DNA from 2 places in the Pedococcus sp. P2_D7 genome. Region 1 is predicted to be linked to the other one. Evidence: riboswitches for the same ligand, from Rfam matches in the RefSeq annotation. Region 1 holds a riboswitch; the other holds the start of a gene.
What was found. A riboswitch is a leader RNA that binds a small molecule or an ion and turns the genes downstream of it on or off. The one in region 1 is predicted to bind cyclic di-AMP.

Region 2: another riboswitch for cyclic di-AMP. It lies ahead of AC1DWJ_RS08185 (C40 family peptidase); the one in region 1 lies ahead of AC1DWJ_RS08770 (transglycosylase family protein).

The regions. Positions count from the first base shown of each region.
Region 1 covers NZ_JBFUEH010000003.1:345,253-349,946, forward strand. The annotation lists gene AC1DWJ_RS08760 (LacI family DNA-binding transcriptional regulator) at 1-917, shown strand, start outside; tRNA gene AC1DWJ_RS08765 (tRNA-Thr) at 1,021-1,093, opposite strand; gene AC1DWJ_RS08770 (transglycosylase family protein) at 1,324-2,049, opposite strand; cyclic di-AMP (ydaO/yuaA leader) riboswitch at 2,061-2,214, opposite strand; gene AC1DWJ_RS08775 (threonine/serine exporter family protein) at 2,477-3,916, opposite strand; gene AC1DWJ_RS08780 (serine/threonine-protein kinase) at 3,967-4,694, opposite strand, start outside.
Region 2 covers NZ_JBFUEH010000003.1:229,744-234,437, reverse strand. The annotation lists gene AC1DWJ_RS08195 (MFS transporter) at 1-1,101, shown strand, start outside; gene AC1DWJ_RS08190 (iron-dependent transcriptional repressor DtxR) at 1,136-1,834, shown strand; cyclic di-AMP (ydaO/yuaA leader) riboswitch at 2,075-2,277, shown strand; gene AC1DWJ_RS08185 (C40 family peptidase) at 2,280-3,008, shown strand; gene AC1DWJ_RS08180 (DsbA family oxidoreductase) at 3,161-4,003, shown strand; gene AC1DWJ_RS08175 (O-acetyl-ADP-ribose deacetylase) at 4,047-4,583, opposite strand.

The DNA.
Region 1 (4,694 bases):
TGGCAGGCGGCCGGACAGGGGCTCTGGGCATCCTGTCGCTCGACTACGGGCCCGCCATTCCTGAAATCGACAGCGCCTCTGGAGCACCCGCGGTCGACCCCAACGTCGACTTTCGGTTGTATCCCCTGTACAAGGACGAAGTCCAGCGCGGTGTCGAGGAAGAGTGCTGGCGTAGTGGCTACGCCATGTTGGTCGCCGCGGCAAGCCACTCGGACGGGGATGCGGTACTCACTGACATCGCTGGTCGCGTCGACGGTTTGGCGGTTTTCTCAGGATCGGTGGGCGAGGCAGAGTTCGCCAAGATCGCGGCGCAACTGCCCGTGGTCCTCCTGCCCGGTTCAGGGCTGGATGAGAACCTCAGTCGGGTCGGTGTGGACAACACCAGTGGGATGCGCGAGCTGACCGAACACCTTATCCACTCGCACGGACTCAGTCGGCTGCTCTTCGTCGGCTCGATCGCCGCCGCCGACCGGGTCGAACGATTCGTGGCCTTCCAAGCAACCTTGCGCGCCGCCGGCCTGCCGGTACCCGAAGAACCACTTGCGGCCATCGTGGAGTACCGAGCTATCGCGGCAGGCGTCCGAGCGATGGTCGCCGGTCTGATTGCCCACGACGAACTACCCGAAGCTTTCGTGTGCGTGAGTGACGAAGTCGCCTTGGTGCTAATCGACGCCCTGAAGGCCGCAGGTGTTGACGTTCCAGGTCGGGTTGCCGTGACGGGGTTTGACGGAATCGCCGCGGGGCGTCTCTTCAGCCCGAGACTGACCACGGTCCGTCAGCCTATGGGGGCGATGGGTGCGTTGGTAGTCCGAGCACTCATCGACCGAATCGAACGTCCGGACGAGCCAACGACATCACGCATACTGCCCGTAGAGCTGATGGTGCGCGAAAGCTGCGGTTGCCCTCGCGGCAGCTGAATGGCGGAGCACGGAGTCCCAGCCGACTCTCGGTGCCTGCGGGGCAAAGCGGTGGGTCGGCAGCCCAAGGCGAGGGGGGTCTGAGGAAACCTGCTGGTCAGAGAGCCGACGGGGGGACTCGAACCCCCAACCCCTTGTTTACAAGACAAGTGCGCTGCCAATTGCGCCACGCCGGCCGGTCTGCCGCAGCAGACGGCGACGATCGTACCGGCGAGACGGCGGCGGCCGGGCATCCCGGGCGCCCACGCGGCATACCGTCTCGCGCACTTGTTGCCACTGATCCCTCACCAGACCCCCGAACCCAGCCCTCCGTGCCCCACCGGTGGCAGCAAGTGCGAGGAAGACGGGGACGCGACGGCGGCCCGGCACCGTGAGGTGTCGGGCCGCCGGCTGTGCGGAGAGCGGGTCAGCGGCCGTTCAGGTAGGTCTGCAGCGTGCGCACGGTGGCGCGGTCGAGGTAGCGGGCGCCGTTCTTGCGGGCCCCGATCTTGGTCTGCAGGGCGCGCATCGTCTTCGGACCGATGACGCCGTCGGGGGCCGAGCCAACCTTCCGCTGCAACGCCTTCACGTCGGTGCGGGAGAGCGTGCCGTTGACCGACCCACCGACCCAGCGCTCGATGGCGGCGTTGGTCTTGGGGCCGCGGATCCCGTCGACGACGAGCTTGCCGGTGCTGGTCGAGTGGGCCGCGGGAGCCTGGCGGGTGGCAGAGCGCGAGGCCCTGCTGGTCGTCGAGCCGGCATCGACCGCGCCACCGTTGGAGCGGGTGAGACCGGCGCGGGCGCCACAGGTCGGCCAGGCGCCGGGGCCCTGCGAGGCCAGCACCTTCTGGGCGATGGTGATCTGCTGGGCCTTCGTGGCGCGGTTTGCGGTCGGGGCGTAGCGCTCGCCGCCGAAGCCGTCCCAGGTGCGGTCGGAGAACTGCAGACCCCCGTAGTAGCCGTTGCCCGTGTTGATCGACCAGTTGCCACCGCTCTCGCAGGCGGCCACGCGGTCCCAGACCGTCGAGGCCTGCGCGCTGCTGGCGGTGGCCATGCCACCTGCGACCGTGGCGACACCGGCCACGGCGACACCGGTCACGCGACGTCGAACAGGGTTGGCCTTCCGAGCAGAGTGCTTCGGGGCATAGAACATGGGTGGGGGGTTCCTCTCCTGACCGGCGCCTGCGGGGTTAGCTGTCGGGTTCGGGCTGTCAGGTGCCCGGCCGGCCTGAGCCGGCTTCACCCCCAGGCCACCGTGGTGGCCGCGTTGGGTTCCCCGTCCTCGTCGTGCCCGGAGATCTTCCGGTGAAACCCCCACCTGACGAGGCTCGGCGCGGTGGGAGTGCTTGGCTGATTGGGTATGCCGTGTGCAGTTGTGACCGCGCGTTCGCGCAGGTAAGACACGGTAGGGGGCGTTCGTCAGGCCGACAACCGGTTGGCGCGTATTCGCCACCTTTCGTTCCCCGTCAGCGCCGGCGGCCCGACGTGTTCGGAAGATCCGCCGTGCCATGACCCGGGATAACTTCCGAACAACCAGTCTCGTGCTCGACAGCCCGGACCGCCCGGACCGCCCGGCCCGGTCAGCGCCGTCGAGCGCGTCGCTTCTGCACCATGCGGTGGTCGAACGGCGCCGCCATGAACTCCCCCAGCACGCCGCCCGCCGCGATCGCCAGGAGCACCGCCATCGCCCCCAGCAGGGTGGTCAGCCCCCCTTGGAGCGACAGCGTCCCGGAGTCGGCCGACGACCCGTTCACCATCTCGTAGAGGCCGCGGAAGATCGCCAGACCCGGGAGCAGGCCGTAGGACGCCGGGACGACGAGCACCATCGCCGGCGCGCCCATCCGGAGCGCCAGCAGTCGTCCCGCACACCCGAGCACGATCGCCGCCAGCCCGGCGGCGGACAGCTGGCCCAGCCCGTCGACCTTCGAGACAGCGAGGGAGACCCCGACGCCCACCGCACACAGCACGCCGCTGGGCACCACCAGCATCCGGCCCGTGCGCAGCGACACCGCACCGGCCAACCCGACCACGAAGGCGCCCACCACCGCCAGCAGCACCGGGGCGTTGAGCGCCTGCGTGGACACGATGGACGGCGAGGCGACGTTCAGGCCGAAGGCACTGGTCAGGGCCAGGGTCAGCTGCAGCCCGGTCGCCACCCCGAGGATGATCCCGGCCGTCGTGAGGAACACCGCGAACATCCGGCCGGCACCGGTCACGGAGTAGCCCGAGATCGCGTCCTCGAAAGCCGAGGCGACCGTGCGACCCGGCAGGAGCACGGTGATCCCGCCCGCGACGATGAAGGCGAATTCCGACGAGGACACGGGGAGCCAGCCCGCCGCACCGAGGCTGAATGCGCCCCACGCGAGCACGGTCGCGAGGAACCCACCGATCGCACACTGGTAGAAGTCCGGGAGGCCGCCCTTGCCGAGCGTCCGCGCGGCATACCCGACCAGGAGGGCCGACAACCCGGCGACGAGCGCCGCGACGGGACCGGCGCCGAGCATCACCGCGATGGCGGCGGCCAGCAGGCCGAGCGCACCGCGCACCGTCCACTTCGGCCAGAACCGCGGCGCGCGGCGGATCTCGCGCAGCTGGGCGGCGGCGGCCTCGCGGTCGTAGGACCCGGCGACGAGGTTCTCGACGAACTCGTGCACGGCCGTGAGCCGGGCGAAGTCACGCGTCGACGACCGCACCACCCTCAGCATCGTGATCGGCGCCCCGGAACCCGTCGTGCACTGGATCAGCAACGACTGCAACGTGATGTCGACCTCGAGGTTGTCGAGCCCGGCCGCCGCGGCCACCGCCACGACCGACGACTCGACCTGGGGAGCGCCGGCGCCGCAGCGCAGCATCAGCTCGCCGACGCGCAGGGCGAGGTCGAGCGAGGCCCGCGCCTCGCGCTCCTCGGCCGCCGCCTGTCGCACCCGCGGGTTGCGGTAGGGCGTGTGCCGCAGGGACTCGACCATCGGCAGGGTCTCGGTCAGCTCCTCGCCGCGCCAGATCCGGCTGTGCCGCAACACCGGTCGACGCTTGGCGGGAGGACGAACGGGCCGGTCCGGGACGCCTTCGGTCATCCCGTCAGGCCCACCCCGGGCAGCACGGCCGAGGGTGGTTCGTAGGGCCACCACAGCGGGATGCCGCCGTTCTGCACGATCACCACCACGACCCCTGCCGCCACGAGCAGGGCGAGGGCCACGACGACCTTCGTGCCCCGCGGACCCGGGCTGACGCCGCGGACGATGCTGCGGGTGCCCCGGCGCAGGCCCGAGCCGCCGGGGCCCCACCACGCCATGAGGGCCGCGACCGCCGCGCCCACCGCGAGCGGCCCGGACGAGTCGGGGTGGGGCTGGCCGCCGTAGACGGCGACCGTGCCCAGCGCCGTGCTGAAGACCGCGCAGATGCCCACGACCAGCGGGAGGACCGCGCTGACGACGGTGGCGAGCGCGCCCACGACGAGGTGCCAGGGGCTCGCCACGACGGCCACCGGCACGTCGGAGCGACGCGGTCCGCGGGTGTGCCGCCGCAGGACCAGGGAGGTGACGGACCGGTCGGCGGTGCGAGCGGCCCACGACCAGAGCACCGCGACGACCGCAGCGACCACCGGGAACCCCGCGACACCCGCGACGACGGCAGCAAGCAGTGCCAGCAGCGTGCCGGTGCGCGCCGGCCGCCCGATGCGTGGGTCCGGCTGGCCGGCGCCACCCTCCCAGGCAGCCTGCCACTCCGACGGCTCGCCCTCGGGCTCGTCCCACGGGACCAGCTCGCCCTCCGGCTCGGGCGACCAGACGGGTTCGGCGA
Region 2 (4,694 bases), 120 kb from region 1:
GGGCTCGGGCTGATCGCCGAGCTGTTCTTCGCGGTGCCCGCCGGAGCGCTGGTCCACCGGGTGGGGGAGCGACGAGCCCTGCTGTGGGCGAGCGCCGTCGACGCAGTGGGTGCGTTCGTGGCACTCACCGCCCCGTCGCTCCTCGTCCTCATGGCGACCGTGTTCGCGATGGGGTTCACGGCGTCGGTGTTCCTCGTCGCCCGGCAGGCGTACCTCATCGACGCCGTGCCGACCACGATGCGGGCGCGGGCGCTGTCGACGCTCGGCGGCGTGAACCGGATCGGCATGTTCATCGGGCCGTTCATCGGAGCGCCCATCATCCACTTCTGGGGTCCGCGCGCCGGGTTCGCCGTCGCGGTGGCGGCTGGTCTGGGCGCCGCCGCCCTGGTCCAGTTCGGGCCCGACCTCACGGCCGCGCACGAGGCGCAGGCCACGGCGGAGTCGCGCGACCGCGCCCCGGCCAGCACCGCCCGCGTGCTGTGGGACCACCGCAGCACCTACCTCACCCTCGGGCTGGGGATCATGGTCATCGGTGCTGCCCGGTCCGCCCGGCTCGTGCTGCTGCCGCTCTGGGCCAACCACGTCGGGCTCTCCGCGACCACGACGGCGATCATCTTCGGCATCGTCGGCGGGGTCGAGATGCTGCTGTTCTACCCGGCCGGCTCGGTGATGGACCGGTTCGGCCGGATCTGGGTCGCGGTGCCGTGCGTCGTCCTGCTCGGCATCGGCATGCTCTCGCTCCCGCTCACCCACAGCGCGCTCGCGGTGACGGTCGTCGCGCTCGTGGCCGCCGTGGGCAACGGCATGGGGTCGGGCATCGTCATGACCCTGGGTGCGGACAGCGCGCCGGAGTGGGGGCGGTCGCAGTTCCTCGGCGGCTGGCGGTTCGTCTCCGTCGTCGGCGGGAGCGGCTCCCCGGCCCTGATCAGCCTCATCACCGCGCAGGCCGGGCTGGCCGCCGCCTGCGTCTCCCTGGGCGGCCTCGCGCTGGTCGGGACGGGCTGGCTGGCCTACTGGGTGCCGCGCTTCGACCCGGTCCGGCGGGCGGCTCGAGAAGAGGTCGGGGGGCAGCTCGAGAAGAGGTCGACGGGCGATCGGTGACGCGCTGACGGTCGCAGGTGAGAGGCTGGGGCCTGTGACCGACCTGATCGACACCACCGAGATGTACCTCAAGACGATCTTCGAGCTCGAGGAAGAGGGCATCACCCCCCTGCGCGCCCGCATCGCCGAGCGGCTGGGCCACTCCGGCCCGACCGTCTCGCAGACGGTGGCCCGCATGGAGCGCGACGGCCTGCTGAGCCTCGCCGGCGACCGCCACCTCGAGCTGTCCGACCACGGCCGCCTGCTCGCCACGCGGGTCATGCGCAAGCACCGGCTCGCCGAGCGGCTGCTCGTCGACGTGATCGGGCTCGAGTGGGAGTACGTCCACGACGAGGCCTGCCGCTGGGAGCACGTCATGTCCGAGCGGGTCGAGCGCAAGATCCTCGCCATGCTCAAGGACCACCACGACTCGCCCTACGGCAACCCCATCCCCGGGCTCGACGAGCTGGGCGACGAGGAGCCGACCGAGGGCTTCCGCACCGGCCTGCAGACCCTCACCGAGCTGGCCGGGGAGTTGCCCGAGACGGTGCTGGTCCGCCGGATCGGTGAGCCGGTCCAGGTCGACCACGAGGCGCTCAGCCTGCTGACCGTCGCCCGGCTCCTGCCCGGCGAGCGGGTGCGGGTCCACCGCGCCGACGGCCGCGTGGTTGCCGTGCGCGAGGGCGCCCCCGAGTCCACCGGGGTGTCCCTGCCCGACGAGGTCGCCCAGCACGTCTTCGGCGCCCTGGTCTGACCCGGCGTGTCGCGCCCTGTTCGGCGCGTCGCCACTGCCCGCTCATCTGAGCGCCATCGCTGTCTGGCCGCAGGCCTCTGACCTGCGGTTTTGAGCACGGCGGCTGGGGTGTGCCTGACGTCACCTTGGCGTTTCTTGGGTGGGCCGTGACCTCAACGTGACTTTCGCAGGAGCCTTGTGTACGGTGGCTGCGGTTCCCTCGCCCCCTGGGGGGACCGGCTCGATGTGGAAACGCCTAGTCCTGTCACCACGCCCGAGTCATTCAGTACAAACCGCTTGGCAGGAGCGGGGGACCCAACTTTGGGCCTTCTCTTCACGAAAAGGTCCTTGGGGTTAAGTCTCCACGCACGCGCCCGCAAGGTCGGGTGACAACCGTGGAGGCCGGGTGATCTACCTCCATCCGAACCCGACAGCTCACCTCGTAGGCGCTGGAGGTTCATCCATCGTGGCTTCACACAGTTCTGGCCGCCACCGCGCGCCGGGCCGTTTCAACCCCGTCTCCGAGTTGTCCGGCATCGTGGCCAGCGCCGCGCAGCCGGCTGTCAAGACCTCTGCGGTCATCGCCGCTTCCGGTGGTCTTGTCGCCTCGTTCGCCCTTCCCGCCTCGGCCGCCAGCGCCGCTCCGGCCCCGGCCGCCAAGGGCGCCACCACCGCCGCGCCGGTCGCTGTCCAGGCCCCCGAGACCGCGGCTCCCGCGGCCTCCAGCGCCTTTGGCGTCATCGGCTTCAAGGCGACCGCCAAGCCGAAGCCCAAGCCGGTGGTCCGCGTCGTCCCCGACCGCACCGTCCAGGCTGCCAGCCGGTCCACGGCTCGCAAGGACTACACCAGCCTGAAGCCCGCCGCCGGCGGCGTCCTGGCCATCGCGGCCCAGTACGAAGGCCTGATGTACTCCTACGGCGGCACCAGCCCGTCGACCGGCTTCGACTGCTCCGGCTTCACGCAGTACGTCTTCGGCCGGGTCGGCATCAGCCTCCCCCGCACCGCCGACGCCCAGCGCGCCGCCACCACCCGCGTGTCGAACCCGCAGCCGGGAGACCTCGTCTTCTTCGGCAGCCCCGCCTACCACGTGGGCATCTACGCCGGGAACGGCATGATGTGGGACTCCCCGCGCAGCGGCAAGGCCGTCGCCCTCCGCTCGATCTGGTCCTCGAACGTCACCTACGGTCGTCCCTGACCCACGCTGAGCTCGTCGCACCACTGGTTGAGCCACGCACCGCAGGCCCCCTCCGCTTCGGCGGCCCGGGGGCCTGCGGCGTTGTGGGGGTATGCCGCGGGCTCGCCCGGGTGCCCCGTGCCCCATTTGCGCCCTCGTGTGAGGATGGAGCGATGAACGTGGGTCAGACGAACGTGGACGAAGCGACGAACGTGGACGCAGCGACGAACGTGGACGAGGCGACGAACGTGGATGAGGCGCTGAACGTGGACCAAGCGACGAACGTGGATGACGCGATGAACCAAGCAACACGATCAACCAGCGACGCAACACCCTCGACCAATGCAGTGGAGATCGACGTCTGGGCCGACGTGGTCTGCCCGTGGTGCTACCTGGGCAAGCGGCGGCTCGAGCTCGCCATCGCCGAGAGCGCGCACCCGGCCGAGGTAACTGTCACCTACCACGCGTTCGAGCTCGACCCGAAGGCCGCGCACAGCACGGGGGAGACGGTGCTCGCCTGGCTGGCCCAGCGCTACCGCACCGACCTCGACGGCGCCCGCGAGATCGCCGAACGACCGGCGGTGATGGGTCGCCCCGACGGCGTGCACATCGACGTCGACAAGCAGCTGCGCGCGAACTCGTTCGACGCCCACCGGCTCGTCGCACTGGGGCTCGCCCAGGGTGGGCCGGCCCTCCAGGCGGCCGTCCTCGAGCGGCTCTACAGCGCCCACTTCTCCGAGGGCAAGGCCGTCGACGACATCGAGACCCTCCAGCGTCTCGGCGCCGAGGCGGGCCTCGACGGACGTCGCGTCTCGGCGGTCCTGGCCGGCGACGAGTTCGCCGACCACGTGCGCGCCGACGAGGCCGCAGCGATCGACATCGGCATCACCGGCGTGCCCTTCTTCATCGCCAACCGCCGCGTGGCGCTCTCCGGCGCGCACACCCCCGAGGTGATCGGCCAGCTCATCGAGTCGGCCACCAACGGCGACCACGAGTCGATGAGCGCCGGCGCCTGACCCTGAAGTCGCCTGACCGACCCCAAGGGACTCCTCAAAGAACTCAGGAGGAGGGGGCGAGGGCAGCCTCGAAGTCGATCAGGGCCGGCCGGCTGAACAGCACGAAGCGCACCAGCTCGATCCCGCCGGCAGCACCCTCGCCGTCGAGTTCTGACCGGACGGCGTCGACGGCGATCCGGGCCACGTCTGCCGAGTCCCAGCCGTAGACCCCCGCGCTCACCGCCGGGAACGCCACGCTCTTCGCCCCCACGTCCCGCGCGACCTGCAGGCTGCGACGGAAGCACGACGCCAGCAGGGCCGGGTCGGTCTGCCCTCGGTGCTTGTTCGGCCCGACGGTGTGGATCACCCACTGCGCGGGCAGGTCGCCTGCCGACGTCGCCACGGCATCCCCGACGTCGAGTCCGTCGGGGTGGGTGGTGTTCCGGATCCGCCGGCACTCCTCCAGCAGTCGCGGCCCGGCCGCAGCGTGGATCGCCCCGTCCACCCCGCCTCCGCCAAGCAGCTGCGAGTTCGCCGCGTTGACGATGGCGTCGACGGGTTGGGTCGTGATGTCACCCAGGACGGCTTCGATCGTGGCCATCCATCCACCGTAGGACGCGCGCCCAGCCTGGCCCAGCGGCATACCCACGAAGTCGAAGCCGGGGAAGTCGAAGCCGGGGAAGTCGAAGCCAGGGAAGCCGAAGCCAGGGAA